2 regions of the Pseudarthrobacter sp. GQ63 genome follow, and region 1 is predicted to be linked to the other one. Evidence: riboswitches for the same ligand, from Rfam matches in the RefSeq annotation. Region 1 holds a riboswitch; the other holds the start of a gene.
The links. Region 1 has a riboswitch for thiamine pyrophosphate ahead of AC6CHP_RS07510 (ECF transporter S component). Riboswitches for the same ligand answer to the same signal wherever they lie in the genome.

Region 1 (7,127 bases):
AAGGGCAGGTTGTCTATATTGAGCCCCGGAAACGGCATGGGATGGATCTTGTCCTCCGGAGCATGCAGCTCCGAAGGCTTGGTGGTGACGTCCACCAGGCGCGTCCGGCCGTTCCGGGCCATGTACTCGCCCGAGATCTCCAGCTGCTGGCCCATCTGGCCCAGCGTTGCCAGCTCAATTTCCATAAACTCGATGGGCACGCGCCGGATGGTCACCTCGGAGTTGGTGACAATGCCCGCGGTGATCAGGCTCATCGCCTCGATGGGGTCCTCCGACGGGAAGTACTCGATGTCGGCGTCGATGGACAGGCGCCCCGTGATCTTCAGGGTGGTGGTGCCTACGCCCTCGATCTCCACGCCCAGCATCTGCAGGTAGAAGCAAAGATCCTGCACCATGTAGTTGGGACTGGCGTTCCGGATCACGGTTGTGCCCTTGCGGTGGGCGGCTGCCATGATGGCGTTCTCGGTGACAGTATCGCCGCGTTCGGTGAGGACGAACGAGCGGTCCCGGGTGTCCGCGGGCGGGGCCTGGACGCTGTAGAAACCTGCGGTGGCCTCCACCGAGAGTCCGAATTGGCGGAGTGCCTGCATATGCGGTTCAACCGTGCGGGTCCCGAGGTCGCAGCCGCCGGCATAGGGGAGCCGGTATTGTGCGGATTCGTCCAGCAGGGGTCCCAGAAGCATGATGACGCTCCGCGTGCGGCGTGCGGCGTCAACGTCCATGGCGTCCAGGTCCAGCACAGCCGGACGCCGAAGCTGCAGATCGGTGTCGTTAAGCCAGATGCACTGCACGCCGATGCTGGTCAGGACCTCAACAATCCGGTTTACCTCTTCGATGCGCGCCAGGCGGCGAAGGATAGTAGTCCCCCGGTTGATCAGGCTGGCACAGAGCAGTGCCACTCCGGCGTTCTTGCTGCTGTTGACGTCCACAGAACCCGAAAGGGTGTGTCCGCCCTCAACCCGCAGGTGCGTCATCTGCGGCTTGCCCACGTTCACGATGCTCCTGCCAAAGATCGCTTCAAGGCGCTGGATCATTCTGAGGCTCAGGTTTTGCTTGCCCTGCTCCATCCGGGCAACGGCGCTTTGGCTCGTACCCAGCTCGGAAGCCAGCTGGCCCTGGGTCCAGCCCTTCTCACTGCGGGCGTCCCTCAACATGGCGGCAACGTGTTCGGCGGTTTCCTGCGTCATAGTCAAATTTATATCACAGATGAGCTATTCGACAGTGGCCGACCTCCCTGGCGGGCCGATATAACGATTCGTTACCCATCCCATGCGATATAGCCGGTAATCGAGGCACCTTGACCTCTTCGTGCCAACGGCGGGACACTGGATGAGGACCTCTTCGTCCAGCGGCAACGGAGGCAGCATGCGCCGCACACCAGCCAGCGAGGCGCCGCCAAGCACCACAAAGCGGGGCAGGGCGCAGTCACACCGGGTACTGCCCGCCGGAAACCCACGGGCCGCGCCGGGAATGTTCGGCCTGCTTCTTGCCGCGCTGCTCCTGGTCACCGGCGCCCCCGCCTACGCCGTTCCCTCACCCGGGGAGGGGCAGCAGTCATTTCTGGGTAACGACATCTCGTGGCCGCAGTGCAACGGAGAATTTCCCTCGGAACAGGCGTTTGCCATTGTGGGCGTCAACAATGGCCTGGCCAACACCACGAATCCCTGCCTGTCCGAGCAGCTCAGGTGGGCGGAAGATTCCGCCGGCCATCCCGGCCAGCCCACAGTCTCCCTGTACGTCAACACCGCCAATCCTGGCGCCGCGGGCTCCTGGTGGCCGGAAAACGACGAGTACCCGCCCGGCAGGGAAGTCCACAACCCTTACGGCCCCTGCAGGGCCGGGGACTACGGCAAGGCCTGCGCTTATATGTACGGCTTCGCCAAGGCGTACGACGACGCGTACTTCCGCGGGATCAGCAACCCCTCCTCGTACTTCTGGTGGCTGGACGTTGAGACGGAGAACAGCTGGTCCCGCACCGACAAGGATGCCAACCGGACCGTCCTCGAAGGCATGACTGATTTCTTCCACAGCATCGGAGCCGAGGTGGGGATCTACTCTACCGGCCAGCAGTGGGACCGGATTGTCGGAAGAGTCAGCAGCTCGAGCAACCTTTATTCGCTTCCCAGCTGGCTGGCCGGGTCCCTCAACGCCTCCGGGGCGGCGAGCTCCTGTTCACAGGAGCCGCTGACGGGCGGCGGCAGGGTGGTGCTGGCCCAGTTCGTGTCCAAGGGTTTCGACTACAACTATGCCTGCCCCTAGGCCGGCCCAGGTATCAGCTTCCCAGCCACACCATGTTCCATGTCCCCAGGGACACTGCTGCAACCACCGCTGTTCCCGCCATCACGACGCCCCCGGCAAGCACCCAGGCATCGAGCGTGCTGAAGGTGGATTCGCGCGCCCACGTCCGGCGTCCGCCGCCGAAACCGCGCGCTTCCATGGTCACTGCCAGCCGTGACGCCCGGCGGATTGCCTGCACCAGGAGCCCGAAGCTCTGCCCCAGCGTCGCTTTCAACCGCTGCACGGCGTTGCCGCGCGAACCCACGCCCCGGGCCCTGCGCGCCATGCCGATGGTCTGCCACTCTTCCGCCATCAGGCCCACCAGCCTCATGGCGGCAAGGGTCCCCAGCACAAAGCGGTGCGGCAGGCGGGCCTTCTGTGCCAGGGCATCGGCCAGGTCCGTGGGGTCGGTGCAGCTCATGAGCAGCACCGCCGGAAGGGCGATGGCCAGCCCGCGCAGCATGAAGCCGATCCCCAGTTCCAGCGAGCCTTCGCTCATGGTCCAGATGCCGACGTCGATCAGCGTCCTTCCGCTGTCCGGAGCCAGGATTGAGGTACTCCACCCCCCCACGGCCGCTGCGAGGATCAGCGGCCAGCCGCGTTGCCACAGCAGCGTCAGCGTCAGGCCTGCGAGCGGGAACAGCAGGAATTCGAAGGCCAGCGCCACCGACGCGGAAACCCAGTCGATCGAAAGCGCCAGCACTGCCGTGATGAGGAAGACGGCGGCGAACTTGCTCAGGGGATTGGCGCGGGTCAGCAGGGCCTGGTTGTCCCGCAGGTTCAGTTCCTGCCTCATGGCGCCACCGGTTCCCCGGCAGCCATCCGCAGCTCGGTTCCACCCAGCGCGGCGGTGAACTCGGCGTCGTGCGTCACGGACACCACGGCGGTGCCGCCATCCAGGAGCTCGGACAGGAACGAGGCCAGCTCCGCCCAGGTGTTGGCGTCCTGGCCGAACGTCGGCTCGTCCAGCACGAGCACGCGGGGATGTGCCGCCAGGACCGTGGCCACGGAGAGGCGCCGCTTCTCGCCGCCGGACAGCGTAAAGGGGTTCGCGTCCACGAGGTGGGTCAGCCGCAACCGCTCCAGCAGCTCGTCCACGCGTTCCTCACCGTGCCCCAGGTGCCGCGGACCGAACAGGAGTTCGTCCAGCACCTTCCCGGTGACGAACTGGTGCTCTGGCTCCTGGAACACGGTGCCAATCCGCTCGATGAGCTGCTCGGCTTTCCACTTATAAGGGTCTATCCCGGCGCCACGGCTGAGGTCCAGGGTGGCGGACACCTTTCCAGCCACGGGCTCCAGGAGTCCTGCAAGGGTCAGCGCAAACGTTGACTTGCCCGCGCCGTTGGGGCCTGTGATGGCCAGCGCCTGCCCTGCCCGGACCTGCGCGGAAATATCGTGCTGGACGGGCGCTGGGGGCACCTTCCGAAAGCCGCTGCGGCGCGGACGTTCCCGGGAAACCGCAAGGTGTTCGGCCGCCAGCAGGAGGCCGCCGGAGCCGGCAGCCGGGTTGCCCGACCTTGCACGCGTCTCAGGAACATACCCGGGCACCCACACACCGGCCGCCGCCAGCATGGTCCGCGCGTCCGCGAGCACCCGGTCCGGAGGACCGTCAAGCAGCACGGCATCATCAGTGGCGCTGCCCGGCTGCAGCACCACGATTCGGTCCACCAGGTCCTTCCACACGGACACCCGGTGCTCCACCACAACCAGCGTGGCACCGGTTTTGTCCAGGCAGCGGCCCACGGCGTCGCGGACTTCCAGCACACCGGCAGGGTCCAGGTTCGCCGTGGGCTCGTCGAGCAGAATCAGGCCAGGCCGCATGGCGAGGATTCCTGCCAGCGCCAAGCGCTGTTTTTGCCCGCCGGACAGGGCCGACGTCGGGTGGTCCAGCGGCAGGTGGGAAAGTCCGACGTCGTCCAGCGCCTCGTGCACGCGGGCCCAGATGGCTTCGCGGGGCACGGCGAGGTTCTCGGCGCCGAAGGCGACGTCGTCGCCAACGCGGGAGAGGACAACCTGCGTCTCCGGGTCCTGCTGCATCAGTCCGGCCCGGCCGCGCTGCTCGCGGGGCACGGCACCGTCAACCAGCAGCGAACCCGTCTCGTCGGACTCGCTGGCGTCGCCGCCGTCGTCTATGTCCCCCAGTACCCCTGCCAGGGCATGCAGGAGCGTGGACTTGCCCGCGCCGGATGGCCCCAGGAGGAGCACGCGCTCCCCCGGGCGGATCTCCAGGTCGAGGCCACGGACGGCCGGCTTGGCGCGCCCCGCATGGCGCCAGCCCCAGCCGCGGGCTGTGACGGCAGCCGGACGCACCGCGACGGATGCCTCGTGCCGCGAAGGGGCGCCCATCAGGAGAAGACGGGCTCCGTTGCCGCCTTGCGTGATGCAAAGGAGCTCAGGACCCCTGTCCTGGCCAGGCCGCGGGTGGCCATCCAGGACAGGGCTCCGGCGATGATGGCGCCGGAGATGGCGGTGAAGATGATGTAGGCCAGCTTGTCGCCGGCGGCGTAGGCGATGTTCCAGCCCCACGGCGCGAAGGAGTCGTTCAGGCCGCAGAAAAGGCCGGCGGCGGCGCCGGCAAGCAGTGCCACGGGCAGGTTGAACTTCCGGTACACGAAGATGGCGAAGATGATCTCGGCACCCAGGCCCTGGACGAATCCTGAGAACAGAACGGACGCCCCGTACTGGGAGCCCATGAACAGTTCACCTGTGGCGGCCACCGTCTCGCAGAAGAGCGCGGCGCCTGGCTTGCGGATGATGAGCATGCCCAGGACGGCCGGGATCATCCAGCCGCCGGCGATGAGGCCGGTCAGGGGCGGGTAGACGGCGTTCATGGGTCCCGAGACTGCGGCCGCCCCCTGGGACCAGGCCCAGAAAATGACGCCGCCGGCAACGGCAATAAGGGCCGCCACCACGATGTCCACGACGCGCCAGGACTTGCCGGCGGGCTTCTTGACTGCTGTTGTTGCCATGTGATCCTCCTGAGGAACAGGAGGGGAAAGTGGACGCGGCTACCGGCACTGCTGCCGCTGCGCGCACTTCGAGAACTCGACTCCCTTGCGCCGGTACTAACCGGATCAGGTTCGAGGGTCTGCGGCTGTCCGCACTCTCAGCGCCCACCTGCGGTCCCTGGCATGGCCAGTGATGCCGACGGCGGCGCTCCCCTGTCGTTGAATGATTCTGTTTGGTGAAATATCCGCCCTGTTGGGCGTGGTCCAGTTTACCGCAGGGAGGGGTAGATTGTGGGCCATGACTGCGAATCCACCAGATGTGACCGAGTACGATCCGGATTCCCGCGATGCCCAGCCGGAGGGATCCCTTGAAGCCTTGATCGCCCGGATCGAGGCGGAGATCCGGGAGCTCCAATTTCCCGGCTTCTCCCTGGACGACTCCCTGAACCTGGGACTGCTCCTGGTGGAGCTGGGCAAGGAGCGCGGGCTCCCCATCGCCATCGACATCACCAAGGGTGAGCAGGTCCTCTTCCACGTGGCCCTGCCGGGGGCAACGCCGGACAACGGGCACTGGATCCGGGCCAAGAAGCGGACCGCCGCCCGGTACGAGGTTCCTTCCCTGCTGGTGGGGCTGCGCGCCCGGCGCGGCGGCGGACGTATTGAAGACAACGCCTGGTTCGACCAGGCCCTCTACGCCGCGCACGGCGGCTCCTTCCCCGTGTACGTCACCGGGGTGGGCGCCGTAGCAACCGTCACCGTGTCCGGATTGCCGCAGGTGCAGGACCATGACCTGGTGGTCGAGGCACTCCGCGACATCCTCCGGTCGGCTGGCGCGGAGTGACGCCCTGAAAGCCTGCACCGCGCGGCGCCCTGCCGGCCAGGGATGACAGGTTTTTCCTGGCATGGACACCCCTGCAAGGCCGGGAGTACATTCGAGCGCAGTGGCGGGTGATCAATCCAGGAGGGCGTCGTGACCGGTCCAGCAACCGAGAACCAGGTCCGGGCGGCGCTGGACAAAGCCTGGGACGAGATGATTTTCATCGGCCCGGACCACCCCTACTATTCCCTGCTGGCGGAACTGGTGTCCGCCGTCGGGAAGTCCTGGCAGCAAGGCTACGACCACGGCCGCCGCGGAGGTCCATACACAAACCCCTACTCATGGGCCGGCCCGGAAGGCTAGTGACCGGCGCCCAAACACCGGCGGAATACAAAGCCTGCTTAGCAATTATTTAGTAATCATGCTTACTATGTTGTCTCCAGGGTTTGAGGAGTACAGCACATGGCAGCCAGCATCCGCCGGGCAGGCGCCCGAACAGGCCTGCAGAAGGCTGCGCTCGCAACGGGCGCCGTGTTCTGCCTGGCCGGCATCCTGGGATTCATTCCCGGCGTCACCTCACACTATGACGCGCTCCACCTGGCCGGGCACGGCTCAGGAGCGCTGCTGCTCGGGATCTTCCAGGTGTCCGTTCTCCACAACGCCGTGCACCTGCTCTTTGGACTTACCGGCGTCCTCATGTCGCGCTCGCACCCGCAGGCACGGAACTTCCTCATCTACGGCGGTGTCATCTACCTGGTCCTCTGGCTGTACGGCCTCCTGGTCGGTGACACCACCCCGGCGAACTTCCTCCCCGCAAACGATGCCGACAACTGGCTCCACCTGGTTCTTGGCCTGGCCATGATTGCCCTGGCCATCATGCTCGCCCGTGGACCAGACCCGGCCGCTGCCGGAGACGGCTCCGGCGCCGGCAGCTCCAGCACCGCCTCGTCTCCAGCGCCCGGCACCCGCGGCCGCTGACCACCATCTTCCGGCCCCCAGTGCAGGGGGCACGGAACCCGGCACACGCCAGACCTGAAGGAGCACCATGAAAATCCCAGCAGCACGGGGTCCCGTCAGCACCGCAT
Region 2 (7,127 bases), on a different contig from region 1:
TTAAGGACACAGGGGCTGGTGGCGCGGACGCTCAGCGACCCGACTGTTCTGCTGGGGGCAACCAACGCTGCGCAGCCAGCTAATGCCCCTGCACGTACTTTGCCGGCTCTGCCTTGGCGCCCGCCGCTGCCGCTGCTTCACTTGCTCCTGCGGCTGCGGCGAGGTCCCGGCCGGTCACCTGTCCCCCGGCGTCGTGGGACGTGTAACGGATAAAGACGCGGTTGTAACGCCAGTCGAGGTCCGGATGGTGGTTCTGTTCCTCGGCCAGGCGTCCGACGGCGGCAATCAGCTCAAGTGCGGCAGCCGCCGTCGGCATCTTGAAGACAGTGACCAGCCCGCCGTTGCCGGCCCGCCAGTCAGGCAGTTCAGCCAGGGCTTCGTCGATCCGTTCCGGGGGAAGTGCATCTTTGCCGGCCACTGCTGCTCCTGGGATCAGGGCGCCGGCCGGCAGAAGGCGGGCCTACAGGAACTCGGCCCGGCCCTCCATTGCCGACGACGCCAGCGCATGTTCACGGCGGGGTATGCGACCAGCCGCTTTCGCCAGCCTACCGGCGATGACGGCGTGCTTGAAGGCCTCCCCCATCAGGGCAGGGTTCTGCGCCCGGGTCACCGCCGTGGCCAGGAGCACGGCGTCGCAGCCCAGTTCCATGGCGAGGGCTGCGTCGGAGGCCGTGCCGATGCCCGCGTCAAGCACCACCGGTACCGAGGCCCGGGACACGATGAGCTCGATGTTGTGCGGATTGAGGATGCCCAGGCCGGTGCCGATGGGCGAGCCAAGCGGCATCACAGCGGTGGCTCCGAGGTTCTCCAGCCGCAGGGCCAGCACGGGGTCGTCATTGGTGTACGCGAAGACCTTGAATCCCCTGTTGACCAGCTGCTCTGTGGCGTCCACGAGCTCCACGGCGTCCGGCAGGAGGGTGTGTTCGTCGGCGATGACCTCAAGCTTCACCCAGTCGGTTTCCAGGGCCTCCCGTGCCAGTTCAGCGGTCAGCACAGCATCACGTGCAGTAAAACACCCCGCGGTGTTGGGCAGGACCCGGATGCCGTGGTCCACCAGCAGCTGGAACAGCGAACCCGCCTCATCCGGCGAATAGCGGCGCATGGCCACGGTGGTCAGTGAGGTGCCGGAGGCCAGGAGTGCGGCGCCCAGGCCGTCCAGGCTGGGCGCGCCGCCGGTGCCCATGATGAGCCGGGATGCCAGTGGGACGCCGTCGATCACCAGGGGGTCCTGGACGCCGGAGAGCTGGCTGTTGGTGATGGTGGTTCCGGTCATGGTGGTCAGCCTCCCTGTACTGCCGTGACAAGTTCGACGTCGTCGCCCTCGGCGAGCGCCGTGGCGGACCACAGGCTCCGGGGCACCACCTGGGCGTTGCGGGCTACGGCCACACCCAGCTTCCGCCCGTCCGTGGCCCGGCCGTCCGCGGCCAGTGGACGGCCGGTGACCTCGCTGACGAGCGCGGTGATGGAAGCGTCGTTGGCCACGGTGTGGCCGGTTCCGTTCAGGGTGATATTCATGCTGTCTCCTGGGTGTTGGGTGGGGTTGCAGCCGCTTCAACCAGGTGGGAGGGAGCAGCGGGAAACCGGCCGGGGTTGAACGGGGCCCACCGGGGGTCCTCGATGCCGTCCATGAGTTCGCGGCAGATTGCGGCCGCAGCCGGGGTGAGCAGGATGCCGTGCCGGAAGAATCCGGTGGCAATGATGAGCCCTTGCACGTGGCGTGACCCTTGGGCGCCGGGCATTTCAGACGCCGTCTGCCGGTCCTCAGGTCCTCCGGGCAGCGGCACCCTTCCGAGCAGCGGGGCGTTGTCCGGTGTGCCGGGCCGGGCGCGGGCCGTGCACTCGAGCAGCTCCAGCTCAGCGACCGCGGGCACCAGCACCTGGGCATCGCGGAGAAGCTGGTATACGCCTCCTGCCGATACCGCCCCGGCGCTGGAGCCCGCCCCCCTGCCCAACGCGTCCTCACGCTGGGTTGCCCCGATCACCACTGTTCCGTCCTGCCGCGGAACGATATATACGGGGACACCGCGCACGAGTCCGCGGATGGTGGAGGTCACCAGGGGCCTGAGGTGCGCCGGTACCGCAAGTCGAAGGATGTCCCCATGGACCGGCCGCAGCGGCAGGTGCAGGCTCACTGGCAGTCCGGTGAGTCCCGGGGCGTGCAGTCCGTTGGCCACCACCGTCTCCCCGGCCAGCACGGTACCCCCGCCCTCCAGGGCTACCCCGGCTACGGCCCCGTCCTGCCAGAGCAGGCCGGCTGCCTTGTCCGGCACGGCGAATCCCTCTGCGGCGCGGGCAACGCCGCTTACGGTCGCGCGGGCACCCCCCGCCAGGGCCCGGCGGAGGCAGGCCACCAGCAGCCGGGGGTCCACCTGGTGGTCCCCCGGCGTATCCAGCGCACAGGCAATGCCCGGACTCAAGAGGGGCTCGCGGCGCCGGGCCTCGCGGATGGTGAGCGGTTCAACCGTGAGGCCGTTGGCCTGCTGGACGGCACGCAGGTCCAGCAGCGCCCGCCTGTCCGCGGCATCGGCACCCACGGCGAGGGTCGGCGTCGTAAGATATCCGGGATCCGAGTCCGCGGCCGCAGCGAGGTCCGCAGCGAAACCGGGCCAGCGGGCGGAGGCTTCGAGCATGAGTTCCAGGAGGTCCTCCTCCTGGTAGTGCAGTTCGCTCACCGGCGCAAGCATCCCTGCGGCCGCCCAGCTGGCTCCGGAGCCGGGGGCGTCGTCGATCACCACCACCGAACGGCCCGACCGCCTCGCCTCCCAGGCGATGCCGTGGCCGATGGCTCCTCCGCCGATCACCGCAACGTCGGTTGTGATTGTGGAGCCGGAAGACGGGGGGCCGCTTACGGCATGCACGTCAGGCATCGGTAGTCTCCTTCCCTACGCCGGTATTAACCGGATCAGGTCAAGCGGTCGGCTCTGACGCCCTCTCAGCCCGGCGCTTTGTGACAGCTGCCGCGGCTCCCGCAGTACGAGCCCAGTGTAAAGGAATTAGGCTGGCTCCCATGAATGTGTCCCACCCCCCTGCCGCCGCTTCCCGTCCGTCCGGAACAGACGCCTTTATCAACGCGGAGGGCAGCGCCGGTTTGCACAGTGCGCGCCTTTACCTCTGCACGGACGCGCGCCGCAGCAGGGGCGACTTCGAACAGTTCGTGGATGCCGCATTCGCTGGCGGCGTGGACATCATCCAGCTCCGGGACAAGTCCATCGAAGCCGCCGAGGAGCTGGAACTTTTAGCGATCCTAAAGGAGGCGGCGGTCCGCCACGGCAGGCTATGGGCAGTCAACGACCGCGCCGACATTGCCGTGCTGTCAGGAGCGCCGGTGTTCCACATCGGGCAGAAAGACCTTCCCCTCAAGGCAGCCCGGACGCTGCTGAACGGGAACGCCGCCATCGGCCTGTCCAGCCACAGCCCTGAACAGGTGGATGCCGCCCTGGCCGCGGCCGCCGGCCCGGCGGCGCTCGACTACTTCTGCGTAGGCCCGCTGTGGGCAACACCCACCAAGCCCGGCCGCGCCGCCGTCGGCCTGGACCTGGTGACGTATGCGGCCGCCGCTTCAGCGGCGCAGGGGCAGGGACAGTCCGACGGCGGCGTGCCCTGGTTCGCGATCGGCGGGATAGACCACGGCAACGTGGAACAGGTGGTGGAAGCCGGGGCCAGCAGGATCGTGGTGGTCCGGGCCATTACGGAAGCCGACGATCCGGCAGCCGCAGCCGCATCGCTGCTCGACGCGCTGGACGCCGCCCGCCCGTGACGCGGCGCCGGATCTGCGGCGCATCCCGCGGGCGGTTCCCTGCACTATTCGCGGAATTCGGGCTACGCTGATTTTCGTGTCACATCATCGGCTGGCCCCCAGTGTCCACGAGCACACCAACGCCCTCGAGGCTGCACTCAGCGCCCTGCGGACGGAGCTTGAGCTGCCGGGCGACTACCCGGAAGATGCCGTGGAGGACGCCGAGGCCGCGGTGTCGGCACTGCAGCTGCCGTCCCATGACCTGACGGGCATCGACTTCATCACCATCGATCCGGCGTCGTCCACGGACCTTGACCAGGCGCTCCACATTGAACGGGACGGCAGCAGCTACCGCGTGCTCTACGCCATCGCCGACGTGCCCTCATTCGTGGCTCCCGGCGGTCCCCTGGATGCCGAGACGCGGCGCCGCGGCCAGACTTTCTACACCCCGGACGGCCGCATTCCGCTGCACCCGGAGGTCATCAGCGAGGGCGCCGGAAGCCTCCTGCCGGGGCAGGACTGTTCCGCGTTCGTGTGGGACTTCCGCCTTGATGCCCGCGCCGAGGTCACAACCGTGACGGTCAGGCGGGCTCGGATGCGCAGCCGCGCCAAGCTCAGCTACAAGGGTGCCCAGGCGGAACTGGACGGCGGCAGCCCTTCAGACGTCCTGGTCCTCCTCAAAGAGGTGGGGCTCAAGCGCGTGGAGCTGGAGCGTGCCAGGGAGGGTGCCAGCCTGAACATGCCGGACCAGGAGATTGTCCAGCTTCCCGACGGCGGCTACCGGATTGCCGCGGCCCCGCAGCTTCCGGTGGAGGACTGGAACGCCCAGATCTCGCTCATGACGGGAATGGCGGCGGCGCAGCTCATGCTGGCCGGCAAAGTGGGCATCCTCCGCACCATGCCCTCACCGGACGAGCGTTCCCTGCACCATTTCCGGCTCCAGACGGAGGCACTTGGGAAGCCCTGGGACGGTGAGGTCAGCTACGGCGAATACCTCCGCAGCCTGGATCCCACCGATCCCCGCCAGCTGGCCATCATGCACTCAGCGGGAATGCTCTTCCGCGGTGCGGCGTATACGGCGTTCGACGGCACGGTCCCTGAGGACGCCGTGCAGTCAGCCATCGGGGCCGCCTACGCCCACACCACCGCACCGCTGCGCCGCCTGGTGGACCGCTTTGTCCTGGTGACCTGCGAGGCCCTGTGCAACGGCGGCGAGGTGCCCGGCTGGGTCCGTGAGGCGCTGCCGTCGCTTCCCGAGATCATGGCCAGCTCGGACCAGTTGGCGTCCCGGATGGAACGCTTGGCCCTGGACACAGTGGAGGCGGCGCTCCTCGTGAACCACATCGGACAGGAGTTCGACGCGATCGTGATCTCCGGATCCAAGCCCCAGAAGGAAAACGGGAACGGCGGCAACGGAAAGAACGGCAACGGCAACGGCGGCTCGGGCATCATCCAGATGGCCGAGCCTGCCGTCACGGCCCGTTGTGCCGGCGAACTGGTGGCCGGAACCAAGGTCCGGGTACGCCTGGTGTCCTCCGACATTGCCACCCGGGAAGTGCATTTCGAGCTGGTCCCGTCCTTGTCCTGAGAGGGGCGGTTCTTCCTGCGGGTAGGCAGGCACACCGGGCCAAAGCCGGGTTTCCGTCCCCGTGCGGCTAGACTGAAGAGGTAGAAATGGATGCCCGGTCGTTGATTTCCTTGATTTGAAACCAACAAGCCCGCCCCTACGCGATCTTGAGATACACCCGCTGGTCACCAGTGCCAGCATTTTAGATAGCCCGCGATCGGCTTCCACTGGAATTGCTTGCGCGCCTGAGCGTGCTCCGGAACGGCCTTGGGCCGGCCCGTTGAGCAGGCAGCGCCAATGCCCAAATGAATAAGGAAACTCCACGTGAGTGAATTGCATACCCACCAGCTCCTGACGGACGACTCCGGCACCGAAACGATCGAGCCGGAAGAGACCATCATCTCCGACGAGAAGCCGCACGAGATTGAGGAGAAGTCCTTCGCGGACTTCAACGTCCGCGCCGACATCGTGGAATCCCTCGCGGACGCCGGCATCACCCATCCCTTCCCCATCCAGGCCATGACCCTGCCGGTGGCCCTCTCCGGCCACGACATCATCGGCCAGGCGAAGACCGGCACCGGCAAGACCCTGGGCTTCGGCATCCCCGCCCTGCAGCGGGTGGTGGGCCGGGACGACGCCGGCTACGAAAAGCTCGCTGTCCCCGGCGCACCGCAGGCCCTGGTCATCGTTCCCACCCGTGAACTCGCGGTGCAGGTGGCCAACGACCTGCAGACGGCCTCCCGCAAGAGGAACGCACGCATCGCCACCATCTACGGCGGCCGGGCCTACGAGCCCCAGGTGGAAGCCCTGAAGAATGGCGTGGAGGTTGTGGTGGGAACCCCCGGGCGCCTCATCGACCTCTACAAGCAGAAGCACCTGAGCCTGAAAAACGTCAAGGTCGTCATCCTGGACGAGGCCGACGAAATGCTTGACCTCGGCTTCCTGCCCGACGTCGAAACCCTGATCGCGGCCACGCCGGCAGTCCGCCAGACCCTGCTGTTCTCCGCCACCATGCCCGGCCCCGTCATTGCCATGGCCCGCCGCTACATGACCCAGCCCACCCACATCCGTGCTGCTGATCCGGATGACGAAGGCCTCACCAAGCGGGATATCCGCCAGCTGATCTACCGTGCGCACAGCATGGACAAGATCGAAGTGGTGGCCCGCATCCTCCAGGCCAAGGGCCGCGGCCGGACCATCATCTTCACCAAGACCAAGCGCACCGCGGCCAAGGTCGCCGAGGAACTGGTGGACCGGGGTTTTGCCGCCGCCGCGATCCACGGCGACCTGGGGCAGGGCGCACGCGAGCAGGCGCTCCGGGCTTTCCGCAACAACAAGGTGGACGTCCTGGTGGCAACCGACGTCGCCGCCCGCGGCATCGACGTGGACGACGTCACCCACGTCATCAACTACCAGTGCGTGGAAGACGAAAAGATCTACCTGCACCGGGTGGGCCGCACCGGCCGTGCCGGCAACAAGGGCACCGCCGTGACCTTCGTGGACTGGGACGACATGCCGCGCTGGGGACTGATCAACAAAGCCCTGGGCCTGAGCGTGCCGGAGCCCATTGAAACCTACTCCTCTTCTCCGCATCTTTTTGAGGACCTGGACATTCCCGTAGGCACCAAGGGCCGGCTTCCGCGCGACAAGCGCACCCTGGCCGGTGTTGACGCCGAGGTGCTGGAGGACCTGGGCGAAACGGGCAAGAAGAACGCCCGCGGAGGCCGCGACGCCGGCAGTTCCCGCGACCGCGACGGCCGTGGCCGCGACAGCCGTGACCGCGGGGCCAAGCGCGAAGGCGGCCGCAGCGGCGACTCCGCTGCC

Region 2: linked by a shared signal. The riboswitch ahead of AC6CHP_RS02485 (FAD-dependent oxidoreductase) and the one ahead of AC6CHP_RS07510 (ECF transporter S component) in region 1 are both predicted to bind thiamine pyrophosphate.

What each region holds. Positions count from the first base shown of each region.
Region 1 covers NZ_JCAXEF010000003.1:56,921-64,047, reverse strand. Annotated here, with positions in the region: gene AC6CHP_RS07530 (UDP-N-acetylglucosamine 1-carboxyvinyltransferase) at 1-1,187, opposite strand, end outside; gene AC6CHP_RS07525 (glycoside hydrolase family 25 domain-containing protein) at 1,471-2,259, shown strand; gene AC6CHP_RS07520 (energy-coupling factor transporter transmembrane component T family protein) at 2,273-3,073, opposite strand; gene AC6CHP_RS07515 (ABC transporter ATP-binding protein) at 3,070-4,623, opposite strand; gene AC6CHP_RS07510 (ECF transporter S component) at 4,623-5,246, opposite strand; TPP riboswitch at 5,311-5,450, opposite strand; gene AC6CHP_RS07505 (heme-degrading domain-containing protein) at 5,524-6,066, shown strand; gene AC6CHP_RS07500 (hypothetical protein) at 6,196-6,405, shown strand; gene AC6CHP_RS07495 (DUF4383 domain-containing protein) at 6,505-7,020, shown strand; gene AC6CHP_RS07490 (iron-containing redox enzyme family protein) at 7,088-7,127, shown strand, end outside.
Region 2 covers NZ_JCAXEF010000001.1:499,240-506,366, reverse strand. Annotated here, with positions in the region: gene AC6CHP_RS02500 (4a-hydroxytetrahydrobiopterin dehydratase) at 80-418, opposite strand; gene AC6CHP_RS02495 (thiazole synthase) at 461-1,273, opposite strand; gene thiS (sulfur carrier protein ThiS) at 1,279-1,515, opposite strand; gene AC6CHP_RS02485 (FAD-dependent oxidoreductase) at 1,512-2,867, opposite strand; TPP riboswitch at 2,863-2,980, opposite strand; gene thiE (thiamine phosphate synthase) at 3,008-3,757, shown strand; gene AC6CHP_RS02475 (RNB domain-containing ribonuclease) at 3,834-5,324, shown strand; gene AC6CHP_RS02470 (DEAD/DEAH box helicase) at 5,628-7,127, shown strand, end outside.